3 regions of the Paenibacillus sp. FSL F4-0125 genome follow, and region 2 is predicted to be linked to each of the others. Evidence: predicted binding sites of a transcription regulator. Region 2 holds the regulator's gene; each other region holds the start of a gene.
The links. Region 2 encodes Rex, which represses fermentation and respiration genes when NADH is low (regulators of the CRP and FNR family bind a similar motif). Its sites were predicted from a motif close to TTGTGAAATATTTCACAA; they were not measured.

Region 1 (4,803 bases), 3.7 Mb from region 2:
CGCTTCCGTAATTGCAATTAATACAGAAAAGCAGATTTCTATCCTATTATATCGACATTTCTTAGAAAATAGTTTATTTTTCGACAAAAAAATACGATAAATCACGAATTTATCATGACTTTAGTCATATATATTTGTGGTCAAAGAGAAAAATCATAGATTCGCACATTAAAAAAGCCCTCTCTGTCCACTAAACAGATTAGGCTGTCACGTTGAGAATTTCACATCCTGATTGCCGATGAAGAAGACACTCTATGATCATAGTGATAGTTAAAACAAAAAACCGAGAAAGAGCACTTTATTTAAAAGTGTCTATTTCTCGGTTATGGTTTATTGATCCGTTATTTTAATTAGTTAGGTTGTTCTTCCATCGCTCTAATGGATTCATCCACCTTTACCATCATGGAACATTCAACTCTTTTGCGGAAGACGTCACAGCTGAAGTCATAGGTTCCGACCAGAGAACCCGTCGCGTGCAGTGCATTGGCAGGACAACCACCGCTGCAGTAGAGTTTAGCCCAGCAGTCCTTGCATTCCGGCTTCGAGTAGCAGTTGCTCTCTTGGAATTGACATTGCAGCTCAGGCTTTGTGATGCCATCCCAGAGGTTCCCCATGCTATACTCTTCATCCCCTACGAACTGGTGGCAAGGAAAAAGCTCTCCCCAAGGGGTGACGGCAAGATATTCGGTTCCTGACCCACAGCCAGTGATTCTCTTCTGGATGCAAGGCCCTTCTGAGAGATCAAGCATGTAGTGATAAAAGGTAAACCCCTTGCCTTGTTCACCGCGACCGATCATTTCCTTGGCGAGAATTTCGTACTGGTTGTATATCTCCGGCAAGTCCTCCTCGGTAAGTGCATAGGGCTCCTTTGGATCACAGATGACTGGTTCCATAGAGATTTTGTCAAAACCAAGGTCTGCGATATGAAATATATCGTTGGTGAAATCGACATTGTTACGAGTGTAAGTTCCTCGAACATAGTACTCTTGGTCCCCGCGCTTACGAACGAATTCCTTGAACTTCGGAACAATATGATCGTAGCTGCCTTTTCCGTTAACCGTTTGGCGCAGCCGGTCATGAACCTCTTTTCTTCCATCCAGACTCAATACGACATTGTACATTTCCTGATTTAAAAACTCGGTGACCTCATCGTTCAGCAACATCCCGTTCGTCGTGAAGGTGAAGCGGAACTTCTTTTTGTATTCTTGTTCTTTACTTCTTGCATAAGCTACGATCTGTTTAACCACTTTCCAAGCCAAAAGCGGCTCCCCGCCGAAAAAGTCGATGTCCAGGTTTCGATGATGGCCCGAATTTTCAAGCAGGTAATCGATAGCTTTTTGTCCAACCTCATAGCTCATGATCGCTCGGTCTCCGTTGTATTTCCCCTGGCTGGCGAAGCAATAGTCGCATGACAGATTACAGGTATGCGCAACATTGAGGCAGAGCGCTTTGACATAAGTTTTTCGTTTTTTTAAATCAAGCGAGAGGTTCTCATACTCATCTTTTGTAAAGAGCTGTCCATCTTTTATAAGCTCCTCGATATCCACGATGGTTTCTTGAATGTCGCTCTCAGAAATACTGGAATCATGCTTATATTTATCCATCATCATAGTCACGATTTTGTCGACAGGAGTTTTCTCATAAAGTTCTATAATTTCATATGCCAGGTCATCAACAACATGCACCGAGCCACTATAGGTATCGAGCACGATATTGTATCCGTTTAGTTTATATTGATGAATCATACTTACTAATCAAGCTCCTTTTGCACACAAGTAGAAACGGCTTTGCCATCCTTTAGAGGAAGCGTCCATTTCTTAAAAATAGCCGCCCATCAGCAGAGCAATGGGCGGTAAAATTCCGAATCCTATCTGTTCATTGCATTTTCACACTTCTGGTTTGCAACGCCGCAGGAAGTTTTACAAGCGGACTGGCAAGAGGTCTGGCATGCGCCGCATCCGCCGTGTTTTGCGGTATCCATCAGTTTACGGGTGCTCAGTGTTACGATTCTTTTCACGATAAATAACTCCTTCTGTAATTTCTTGTGATCACTTTCACTTAATTTCCATGGAACATCGTAGCAACCTGACGTAAGTACGTCTATGATTCCCGTCACCTAGCAGAGCAGAGAGGGATTAAACATAAGCATCAACGCTCATTTTCATGCTTGTGATCGTAGGATGCGGCAGCGGGAACCAGAGTCAGTGCAAAATTAAAAATATGAAACAAAAAAGAGACGGCAATGATGCCATCTCTTCAATAACGATTTTTCCTCATACTTGTCCGTAAAGTCCAATAAATATAAGGATCTCATAGCACTGTATCCTTCCTTACCAGTAGAGCGACACTCTCCAACTCCATATGCACCCTATGCGAACATCCCTCTCATTATCATGGCTATTGTTATGGCGGAAAGAAGTCGCGTAGAATTAAGGATTTTTGTAGGGAGTGTTTCGTGAATATTCAATGAAGTTATTTATTTTTATAATGTACTACGCCTTAGTTCATAAAAATATTGCACAATTGGATGCTTTAACTTCATCTTGTCGCTCATGTTTAAAATTCGCTTTTTCCCAACTCGTCTGTCCACTATAGCTAGAATATTCAATAAGATATCATTGCTTTCTAAGCTCTCCTCTATGGAAATAGATAAATACTTAGTAGCTATAACAATAAAGTTCGATTTACTTAATGATGTCTGTGCTGACAAAAGCTCCTTTGCAACTTCTGATATTTTTCTGCTTCTTGCAATGACTATTAGCCGATCCTCCGGGATGATCCCCTTACTATCTTTTCTAACCGCTTCAATGTCTTCATGGTTAATAGGAATTTGAAGATCTGAATCATTCTTAATCTCCTGCTCCGTCTGATACCATCTAATTGAGCTAGTTCTATCATTCATTTTGAGTACGTTCTTTTTATCTACCGAAATATAACAATCCCCTGATTTATCAGGTAAATAACGGTAACTGCTTGCGCGATATTCAACCCTGCCGTATAACGCAGGACAGAGAAAACTCTCCAGTTGTTGCTTCAATTTGCTCCAGGACATGTATCCTCCTATGTTTTATGTTATAAATACCTGTTGAGGCAGTCGTTCTATTATACAATACATAATACAATCCCACTAAAACCTGAATCATATCTTGATATTCCGTCTTATCATCACTTCTGTATATAGAAACAAGCCGATTAGGTATAGACCCCGTGGTCTGGCACCTAATCGGCTTGTTATGTTACGCCTCAAACGTTTTCACTTCGGTTATTACTCTTACTTGGACAGATAATTCGATAACCGGTACAGGAAGTTTCAGCGCGGGTCGTATTGCTGCTTGGATGGATTATTTCTCCATTACTTATCGTGACCTTTACCCGGGTTTTCTTTTGAGTATTCAAAGGTCACTTTTACAGGCTCGCTCATATAGCCAGTCGATAGATACGCCTCATTGGTTCCCTTTAAATTACCCGTAAGTTTGAATGTGAATTGGAAGCTTCCCGCGACTGTACTCTTCGTCTCATCTTCGAGTTGAACCTTGCCTTTCGGATCAAGCACCATCAACTGCACATTTGTAAGGACGCCATTCATCAGCAATCCATCAATCGTTACTTTTTTCGCTTCCTCGTCAACCTTTACTTGTATGCCCTCAATGCCTTTCACGTCTACAGCACCCGAGAGGTTATAGACACCAAACTCGTAGATGGAATATCCGTAATCGGTTGCTCTTTTTATGCCTTGTAACTTCATGTATCTTGCCTTGACCGGGTTGAACTGAATCGTTTCTTTGCCATCATGCGCGGTAATAATTCCGTCATTTGGCATGACATTGATCCAGTCCTGCTTATCGTTCGACACAAGAATTTTGTATTTATCGGCACGAGCATATTCCCAATCAATTCGAACCGTATCCATTTCCTTCTCTTCATCGAGATCAACCAGGAACCAAGTATTGTCCACGTATTCACTCGCCCATCTTGAAGCAGGGAATCCATCGACGGCTTTAGCCGGTGCATAATTCGCATTATTGCCTTCGGTCGACGAAGCTTCTACCGTTTTATTCTGCGCCAAATTGCCTATTAGGTAATAGACGCTTTCCTTCAGCGTATTGTACGCCTCATCTTTTATCGTACCCGCCTTCTTGAATTCATCCAGCTTTGCGTTAAAGCCTCGGAGATATTTGGTGACTTGCGCTGCATCGTTCCCTTCATAGCGCATCATCATTTCCAAATAGTTGTTCAAAGAACGCACCGTTGCAGAATTCGTAAATTGCTTCGCTTTTTCGAAGCGGTCGACTAGCGCTTTCATACCAGATGCATTCGTCGTTGCTTCGATAACATATGACTTTGTCACCATACGCCCCGCGGTAACGGTAATGTTAAGCTCATGTTTGCCAAGCTTGCCTGCAAGCGGAATAACGGTACCCGCTGTATAAGGCTTGCCGTCATACGTCGCCGTCACCTTCGTCAGACCATCATCCGTTCTAAGCTTCCATGTAAAGGATACGGATTCTGAATCGGGCAGCTTCATCCCGCTCTGGAACGGATTGCCGTTCATCTGCATGTCTACCTCGGAAGGCGGAGCCTCATTGATCTGATACGTTCCTTTAACAAATTGATACAGCCAGTCGTAAAGAACGCGTGTCGCTGGATCTTTACTTACCGCGGTGTTATAGACTGCATTGTTGCCTTGATAATACGATTTGAAGCCATCCTTCATGAGCCCTGTCTTCGCACCACTGTTCAAGTAATCGATATACCGCTCGCGGAACACGCCGTCCGTCAGCATCCGATCATCGAACTCGAGTT
Region 2 (4,803 bases):
ACCGGATACAATCTTTTGGAGCGGTTCCTGTAAAGCAAACTGACGATATAAAAAGAATCCTCCGAACAATAGAGTAGCCGACAGTAGAGACGTTATCAGTACAGGTACAAGACGTAATTTCAAGAAACGTCCTCCTCTCAAAGATGACAAAATGTAAACAGAATGATCAATAAATCAAAGCTGTTAAGCGCTCATCAGAGCCTAACATTCTCTTACTACTGTTCTATTTACAAACAGTAGTATATCACAAGTGTATATACGATAATGAAAAAAAGTGTGAAGATATTTAAAATTTTATTTTTTATTTTTTTCCAATTCAATAAATATATTGATTTATTTCAACTAAAAAAGGGCCGTTACTTGTCATTAACAGGCTCATTTTCACATGTGTTTTTTAAAAAGAATATATAAAAACTGCCTATTTAGTATATCACAAATAGTACATTACAAGTATATCAAAATAATCCATCAAATTAACGAAAACAAGCGAACCATAAATGGTCCGCTTGTTTCTAGTATAGTACTCTTGTTTATTTTAGCGGCTGGGTAAACTATATCCTTCACCCATTCGAGCTCCATCTGAGAACCGATAAAATTGATAATAATACCGACCGCTTTGTTTATAAAAAAGCTGCCATGCGTACTCTCCGTTATATACCCCCGGCAACAACCGCTCGATACTAACGTCCGGAAGATCAGCTTTAATTATGCTGCGTATTTTCGCTTCAGAGGTCCCTTTACTCAGTTCCTCAGCATATACTGCGTCGTTGCCTTCTGCAAACTTCCCGTCTACAGTAAAGCGTACCCATACCATCAACTCGGTCCCGGATTGATTCTTCCCTGTTAAGACCCAGTACACTGCATTTTCATCCCACACGGATTTCTGTGCTTTAGTTACCTCTGTCAGACCAGCGCTGGTTTTGGCGATATCCTTAGCAATATCTCGCTCGTTCCATTGATCTTTCATAATATAGGCATAGAACTGGATAAGTCCAAACAGAAGGAGCAGAATCAGAACTGACCCCAGGAGGATCCATTTTTTCCTTTTCTTCAAGGTACAGCTCCCTTTCTAGTAATATATCTTTTTTGATTATATAACACACCCGTGTGTTTATCCAAAGTTTCATATTCATTCATATAAATTCTTATATTTACAGAAAAGGCCGTAACTTTTGCAAACGCAGAAAGTCACAGCCTTTCAGTTAATTTATGATCTTAGACTAGCGCTTGAGCAGCCCCTCAAAGGATTCTTGCGCCTTACGACGGATAGCTTCCTCATCTAACGTTAGACATTGTCCATGTTTTACAACCTGTTTACCATTCACCCATACATGCTCAACATCCTTGGCACTGGCAGAGTATACAGCATGAGACAGCAAATCTGTGTGCGGTAGTAAATGCGGCTGGTCTATATCAATCGCGATAAAGTCAGCTTTCATGCCTACAGCGAGCCTGCCCACATCATTTAAAAAGATAGACTTCGCGCCATACTCTGTAGCCATACTCAGAGCTTCCGGAGCCGGTACAGCCGTAGGATCACCACTTACACCTTTATGGATAAGTGCTGCAAGACGCATCTCTTCAAACATATCCAAGTTATTATTACTTGCCGCGCCATCTGTACCCAGCGACACCTTCACACCGGCCTTTAGAAGATCTGTAACACGAGCAACTCCACTAGCCAGTTTTAGATTACTTCCCGGGTTATGAGATACACCTACATTATGACGAGCCAGAATCTCGATCTCTTCATCATTCAAATGAACGCCATGAGCAACAATAGACGGACGTGTGAACATTCCAAGCTTCTCTAAATGCGCTACAGGCCGCAGTCCGTAATCCACTACATTCTGCTCCACTTCGCGTTTCGTTTCGGACATATGGGTATGCATCGGTAAATCCAAATCATGTGCCGCCTGTACAAACTTAACAAAGAAATCCGGCGGGCAGGTATATGGGGCGTGTGGCGAGATCATCGTTGTAATTCTACCGTCAGCCTTTCCATGCCAGTTACGTGCAAAAGAAATCGCTTCCGCAAGCTTGTGATTCTGTACTTCCTCTGGACAAAGGCCGATTACGCCTCTCATCAATACGGAACGGATACCTGACAATTCGACCACCTCAGCTACTCGATCCATATGATCATACATATCCAGGAAGGTTGTAGTGCCACCTTTCAGCATTTCCAGAACAGACAAGGAGGTTCCCCAGTACACATCTTCTCCGGTGAATTTCTCTTCCATCGGCCACATTTTTTCCTGAAGCCACACTTGAAGCGCTAAATCATCTCCATAACCACGAAGCAATGACATTGCGGCATGGCCGTGTGTGTTTACCAGACCAGGCATAAACAACAGACGACTGCCATCAACAACTTGCACACCTTCTTCCATCAAAGGCTCTTCTTTTCCTATGTAAGTGATCAAATCATCTTCAATAGTCATATATCCACTAAGAACAGGCTCATCCGTTCCCGGAATAAGAAAACGCCCGCCTTTGATAATCGTTTTACTACTCTTCATTTCCGCTTTCTTCCTTTCCGTCTTTCAAATAATAAGCAAGGCTTTGCAAATCCGTTGTAAAATCGGCTGCATGAACCCGGATATTCGGTGGTGTTTTTAGAATCACTGGTGCAAAATTCAAAATCGCCTCAATACCAGATTCAATAAGAATATCTGCTACATTCTGCGCTTCTGAGTCAGGTACTGTAATAATCCCAATTCGAATGCCTTGCTCACGAACTGTCTGACCTAGCTCCTCCATGGGTTGAACCGTAAGAGAGTTGATTTTCCGCCCTACCTTAGGTGCATAAGAGTCAAATATAGCGGTAATCTTCATAGTATCTTTCAGATAAGCATTATAATTAGATAATGCATGTCCAAGGTTACCGGCACCTACTAAAGCCACATTCAGCTGTTGGTCCAGCTTTAAAATATGACGGATTTTCTCAATAAGATAAGTTACGTCATACCCAATACCTTTTCTGCCGAAGTCTCCAAAATACGCTAAATCTTTACGGATTTGAGCGGGATTGAGATCAAGTTTTTGTCCTAATTCTTGCGAGGAAACGGTTAATATTTCACGTTTCTGGAGATCATTCAAGAAACGTAAGTACACAGGAAGTCTTCGAACAACGGCTTCTGATATTTTATCCGATTTCATAATTTACCTCCTAATTTAAGTACTAATCTGTTTAAATCCTATTAAAATTTCTGTACCTCGTCTCAATGAAGAGCGGTATTCTCTTATACCGCCCTTCATTGTGGAGTGATTAATTAAACAGAAGATGTCCTTCTTAAGAAACGCCTCCGTCTTCCAACCACTCTGCTATACGAGGAACCATTTGATCCGTCAACATATGTTCCATTTTCGGGCCAGGCAACGAATAAAGGAAATACTTCCCATAATGAGATTCGATAACCCTAGTGTCATACACTATAACAATACCCCGATCCTGCGCTGTCCGTACCAGTCTTCCAAATCCTTGCTTGAAGCGGATAACTGCCTGAGGCACCGACAATTTCATAAACGGATTCTTCTTCTGGGCTTGTAATAACTCAGACTTCGCTTCCGCTAGAGGGTGATTAGGCGGTTGAAATGGAAGCCTCACGATGGCCAGGCATGTCAATGCCTCACCCGGAATATCTACTCCCTCCCAGAAGCTGCTAGTTCCAAGTAGAACTGAAGCAGCACTGTCCTGAAAACGTCGAATCAGCTTACTGCGGCTTCCACCTTCCACGCCTTGACCTAGCACCGTAATTTCTTGTGAGGCTAGAGCCTCTTTCAGAGGATCGTAAACTTGGCGCAGCATCTTGTAAGAAGTAAACAGAACAAGCATCCGTCCGCGTGTCGTAATTGCCGCTTCTGCTAGTGACTGTACGAGCGTATCGACAAATCGGGCATCACCCACACTGCCTTTCACACTAGGGAAATCCCGTGGAATTACTAATAGTGCCTGCTCCCGATACTTAAAGGGAGAAGGAAGGAGAGATGTCATTAGACGCCCCTCTTCCGCAGCTTCATTGAGTCCGAGATTATCAATCATAAACTGGAACGATTTATCGACAGAAAGCGTCGCCGAGGTTAACACAATACTTTTCTTTTTGTCGAAGAACAGCTCTTTAAGCTGGGTACTAACATCAACAGGGACGGCATATAGCTGTAGCGATTTGCTGCGATAATTTCCATTCGCCTCCAGCCAATATACTACATTCTCGTCGTTTAATCCCATAAAAAACCGTACTTGCTCACGTATAGAAGCTAAATCCTTGAATAAGCCGCTAATATCGGTTACTAGACTATCTGAAGAAGATTGACCTTCTTGATCACGCATCTCATTAAGCATTTTATCACCCTTACGGATAATTTCGCTTAATGTCAGATTCATAGTATTCTCTAAAGCAACCAATTCATCCCAATCCTTCGGTTTACGGGTAGGAAGTAACCGCATGACTAGCTGTCCAGCTTCTCCCGCTGCTGCATCGCTACGTTCCGGCAAGAGGCTGAATAGCTTGTCACTAAGTAGATCCCAGGTTTCTTTTACAGTAAGCAGATCTGGATAGATTCTATCGATAACTCCGCTCCATTCAGAAGCTTCCTCACTGCCTGATGACTGAAGCATTTGACGAAGCGTTGGGAGTTGGCCGTTACGATTATCCTTGTATAATCGGGACAGCGTGTGAGCCACCGTGAAATGCTTCATATGCATACCTAAATGCTTGCCAGCCACATCCTCCAGATGGTGGGCCTCATCAATAACAAGATGTTCATAAGCCGGGAGTAGCTGGTGCCCAGCCTTAACAT
Region 3 (4,803 bases), 4.3 Mb from region 2:
CTCTTCGTCAGATAAACCACGAGGATCTAATTTTTGACTTCTCAGTCTCAATAAGTCCACCACATTGATATATCTAATCTTAAGTGCTGGCAGTTTCTCATGCAGGATGGAGATTGCCGCTAAGCTTTCAATAGTTGGTTCTGTACCAGCAGAAGCAATAACAACATCCGGCTCTCCACCTTGATCGGTGCTTGCCCAGTCAATGATCTTCAAGCCTTTTTCAACCAGCTCCTGTGCTTCATCTGCACTAAACCATTGCGGGCGCGGATGTTTGGATGAAACGATCAGGTTGATTTTTTGACGGTCATTTAAGACGGTATCAAAGACAGCCAGCAAGGAGTTCGCATCGGCAGGTAAATACTCCCGGATAAATTCAGGCTTCTTATCAGCCAAGTGACCTAACAGACCTGGATCTTGGTGAGTATAACCATTGTGGTCTTGTTGGAATACAGTTGAAGTTGCCACCACATTTAAGGATGGGATATCTGCACGCCAGCTTTGATCTGTTGCTTTACGCAGCCATTTAAAATGCTGAGTAATCATAGAATCAACCACACGCAAGAAAGCTTCATAACTTGCAAAGAAACCGTGACGTCCAGTCAAAACATATCCTTCAAGTAAGCCTTCTGCTTGATGTTCAGACAATTGAGAATCAATTACACGTCCATAAGATGAGAGGAACTCATCATTTGGTTCTTTAATTTGATCCAGCCATTGTCGTTTAGTTACTTCAAAGACAGGTCCCAGACGGTTGGACATCGTTTCATCCGGTCCGAAAATTCTAAAGTTACGGTTCTCTTCATTAAGGGAGATTACATCTTTCATGTATTTACCCAGCACAGCCATATCCTGTGCAATAACTTGGCCTGGCACAGCATTATCAAGTGCAAAGTTACGATAATCCGGCAATTTCAAATCTTTAATGAGGTTACCGGCGTTGGTAACAGGATTCATTCCCATACGTCGGTCGCCTGTAGGCAGAATCTCAGCAATTTCAGCTTTCAAACGGCCATTGTCGTCAAATAATTCTTCCGGTCTATAGCTATTTAACCACTCCAGTAACGCTGGTGCGTGTTTCATATTTTTTTGGTCCACTGGAATTGGCACCTGATGGGCGCGGAATGAATTTTCATTTGGTACACCGTCCCATTGCTTTGGACCTGTCCATCCCTTAGGAGAGCGGAAGACCAGCATTGGCCAAACCGGACGAGTAAGATCATTGTTCTCACGTGCATTCTTTTGAATCGCTTCAATTCTTTCTACGATAGTATCCAGCACCTTTGCCATTTCTGGATGCATAAGATCAGGATTTTCACCTTCAACAAAGAACGGTTCCCAGCCCATCCCTTTAAAGTATGCGGTAATTTCTTCTTTTGATTGACGGGATAGGATCGTTGGATTACTGATTTTGAAACCATTCAAGTGTAAGATCGGCAGAACCGCACCATCAGTAACCGGGTTGATGAATCTGTTGGAGAACCATGAAGCAGCTAGTGGTCCAGTTTCAGCCTCGCCATCACCAATCACAACAGCCGAAATCAGATCCGGATTATCCAATATGGCACCGACACCGTGAGAAAGAGAATAACCCAACTCGCCGCCTTCATGGATAGAACCAGGTGTTTCTGGGGCGGCATGAGAAGCAATGCCCCCTGGGAATGAGAATTGTTTGAACAATTTTTTCATCCCTGGAATATCTTGCGTGATTTCCGGATAAATTTCCGTGTAACTACCATCCAGATAAGAATTTGAAACCATAACCTGACCACCATGACCAGGCCCCTCAATATAGAACATGTTCAAGTCATATTTAGTAATGACCCGATTCAAATGGGTATAAATAAAATTTTGGCCAGGAATGGTTCCCCAGTGTCCGATAGGCTTAATTTTTACATCAGCATCCTTCAACGGTTCCTTTAACAACGGATTATCTTTTAAGTACAGTTGACCTACGGATATGTAGTTCGTCGCACGCCAATAGGCATCCAGCTTTTCTAAATAAGTTTTTGATGAGTAATCAACATCCATGGATAATACCATTTCTTCCACTCCCCAAAATTTTTTATGTTTTTTCAGTACCGTATTACTTCCACAAGTACATCATACCGCCGCGCAAAATTAATTCAACCTTTTAAACAAATGATACGGTCCAATTATGTGAAAATATGAACATAGTATGAAAAACGGAGTAAATTCACTGTAAAAAAGCTTGTATATTTTAATATTTGTAAAAATATAGGAATGGTTTTCGAAGAGCTCCTGCTTAAAGACTTAACTCTATTTTGTTCAAAACAAAAAAAATAAGACCGAGAAAAATTCCCCAGTCTTACTTTTAGTCAACCGATACAAAGGTATTAAATTTTAAGAATTTGTAGTGGAATCGCATATGCGAAAATTCAAAAGGCGTGCCATTATCCAAGAAGAAAATCCCCTCCATAATGCTAACAGGCTCATTCTTCTCTAAATTCAGCAGTTCTTGATCATTGGAATCCGACGGCTCTGCAGATATGGATAAAAAGGATTTGGTAACCGCTAAATTGCGCGAGTCCTCCAAATAATTAAAAATAGATCCTTCAATAATCGTCTGATTCAAATTTTGTACGATTTTTATGGGGATATATCCTGTTTCAATCATAAAGGGCTCATCTTCAAAGAGACGAAGTCGAACGATTTTGTAAACAAAGTCATGAGGCCCTAAAAACAAATCCCGCTGTAACTCTTCTGTTGGTGGGATGACCTCGAATTTCAGCACTTTGATTTTAGGTTTCTTGCCATGCATATGAAAATTGTCGGTGACCCCTAAATTAGAGCCTTCGTAATTAAAAATAGATTCATTTTTTATGTATAACGGGTTAATAAAGGTTCCTGAACCACGTTTTTTAAAAATAATGCCGGCATTCGCCATTTTAGTCAGAGCACTTTTAATGGAACTCCGACTCACTTGATAAGTCTCACTGAGACTCCGTTCATCCGGTAATTTCATATCAGGAAACTGCCCAGCAAAGATTTTCATTTTTAGATCATCAATAATTTGCTTGTAGACAAACTGTGTCATGAAGTACTCCTTTTAAGGTTGATACATGTTTATTTCACTCTTTACTATAACATAATAACTAAGCAGTTTATACGATTGCACTCATGACTTATTAATCAACCGGATGGATCGGATTGTTGGCATCTGTTCGTTATTTTCGGCGGCGGATGTTCATGCGATTATACATCACTAAACCGGCGATAACCATGCCCAGCGTACCTATACTACTCGCTACATCAGTCTGAAGACCAAACAAAATACATACGTTAGTAACCAAGCTTCTAGTAAGCAGGGCGACAATAATTAGCATGATCGGACGCCAAAAGTTATATCTTCTCATTTCAGTAACACTCCCTAACCCATTTTTCTCAAGCGCTTAACCTTATTAATCTATAAGTATTATAGCATAAGTAAGTAACCGCATACATTTTACGCAAAGATAACGTGAATTCATATGTTTCGATCTAATTAGAACATAATTCAGTATTCAATGCTCGTCTTTGTTCGACTTTAGGTATAGACTTATCATTTTTTACGGATTATAATAACAAACGAACACCAAAAGACGAACATTAAGGCGGAAATCATGACAGAATATATGCAAATATTCCTAGGCACTTCATTTTCAAGCAAATCACCGAAGGAAATTCAAATCTTAAAAGACCACCTCTACTGCATTAATACAGATGGGATGATAGAAAAGATCGTTTCACCAGAGGAACCCGACTATCAACTTTTACTAGATACTTATCAAGATCAAGATAACTTCCATCGATTAGCTGAAGGTCAGTATTTTTTACCTGGCTTTATCGACTTGCATGTTCATGCCCCGCAGTGGGCTCAATCCGGTACTGCGTTAGACATTCCACTCTATGATTGGTTAAATACGTACACCTTCCCATTGGAGTCTAAATTTTCAGACCTGGATTTTGCAAAAAAGATCTACGATGACGTGGTTGATACTCTACTCGCGAACGGTACCACTACAGCCCTTTATTTTGCAACGGTGCATAAAGAAGCCAGCTTATTATTAGCCCAAATCTGTGCGGATAAAGGACAGCGGGGACTCGTTGGAAAAGTGGTAATGGACGATCCTCAAGGAAATCCAGAAAACTATCGCGACACTGACACCGACACCGCACTTAAAGATACAGAAGAATTTATTCTAGCGGTAAAAGAACTAGCCAAATCTACTAAGCAAGGCGTTTATCCAGTAGTGACACCTAGGTTCATCCCAAGCTGCACAAATGAGGCTTTGCAAGGTTTAGGGGACTTAGCCGCAAAATACGATACTCATATTCAATCGCATTGTAGTGAAAGTGATTGGGCGCACGGTTATGTACAAGAACGATTCCAGAAGAATGATGCTTTTGCCTTGCATGATTACGGTCTGCTCCGTGATAAATCTGTCATGGCACATTGCAATTTTTTAGATGAAGACGATGTAGATTTATTTGCGGAGACAGGAACAGCTATTGCACATTGTCCAATATCAAACGCTTATTTTGCCAATAGTGTCATTCCTATCGCTCACTTTCATTCCAAGGGTGTGGAGATTGGTTTAGGGTCTGATATTTCCGGAGGTTTTTCACCTAGTCTCTTCGATAACATAAGACAAGCTGTAATGTCTTCACGAATGCTAGAGGATGGCGTTAATCCTTCTCTTCCTGCACAAGAGCGTGGTTTACTAGGATCTCGGATTAAGATTGATGAATCTTTCTATCTTGCTACCGCTGGCGGTGGTAAAAGTTTAAGCTTACCTATCGGTC

Region 1: a site for Rex is predicted at 2,043-2,060, ahead of scfA (six-cysteine ranthipeptide SCIFF). Genes of this name have one in related genera too.
Region 3: a site for Rex is predicted at 2,156-2,173, ahead of NST74_RS01150 (phosphoketolase family protein). Genes of this name have one in related genera too.

The regions. Positions count from the first base shown of each region.
Region 1 is NZ_JBBOZJ010000001.1:754,399-759,201, reverse strand. Features, by position in the region: gene scfB (thioether cross-link-forming SCIFF peptide maturase) at 351-1,745, opposite strand; gene scfA (six-cysteine ranthipeptide SCIFF) at 1,868-2,017, opposite strand; gene NST74_RS03400 (SF0329 family protein) at 2,483-3,052, opposite strand; gene NST74_RS03395 (DUF4855 domain-containing protein) at 3,353-4,803, opposite strand, start outside.
Region 2 is NZ_JBBOZJ010000001.1:4,494,749-4,499,551, forward strand. Features, by position in the region: gene NST74_RS19980 (hypothetical protein) at 1-123, opposite strand, end outside; gene NST74_RS19985 (cell wall elongation regulator TseB-like domain-containing protein) at 536-1,054, opposite strand; gene NST74_RS19990 (amidohydrolase) at 1,221-2,522, opposite strand; gene NST74_RS19995 (redox-sensing transcriptional repressor Rex) at 2,512-3,162, opposite strand; gene dinG (ATP-dependent DNA helicase DinG) at 3,296-4,803, opposite strand, start outside.
Region 3 is NZ_JBBOZJ010000001.1:234,758-239,560, reverse strand. Features, by position in the region: gene NST74_RS01150 (phosphoketolase family protein) at 1-2,040, opposite strand, end outside; gene NST74_RS01145 (GntR family transcriptional regulator) at 2,333-3,055, opposite strand; gene NST74_RS01140 (hypothetical protein) at 3,186-3,374, opposite strand; gene guaD (guanine deaminase) at 3,621-4,803, shown strand, end outside.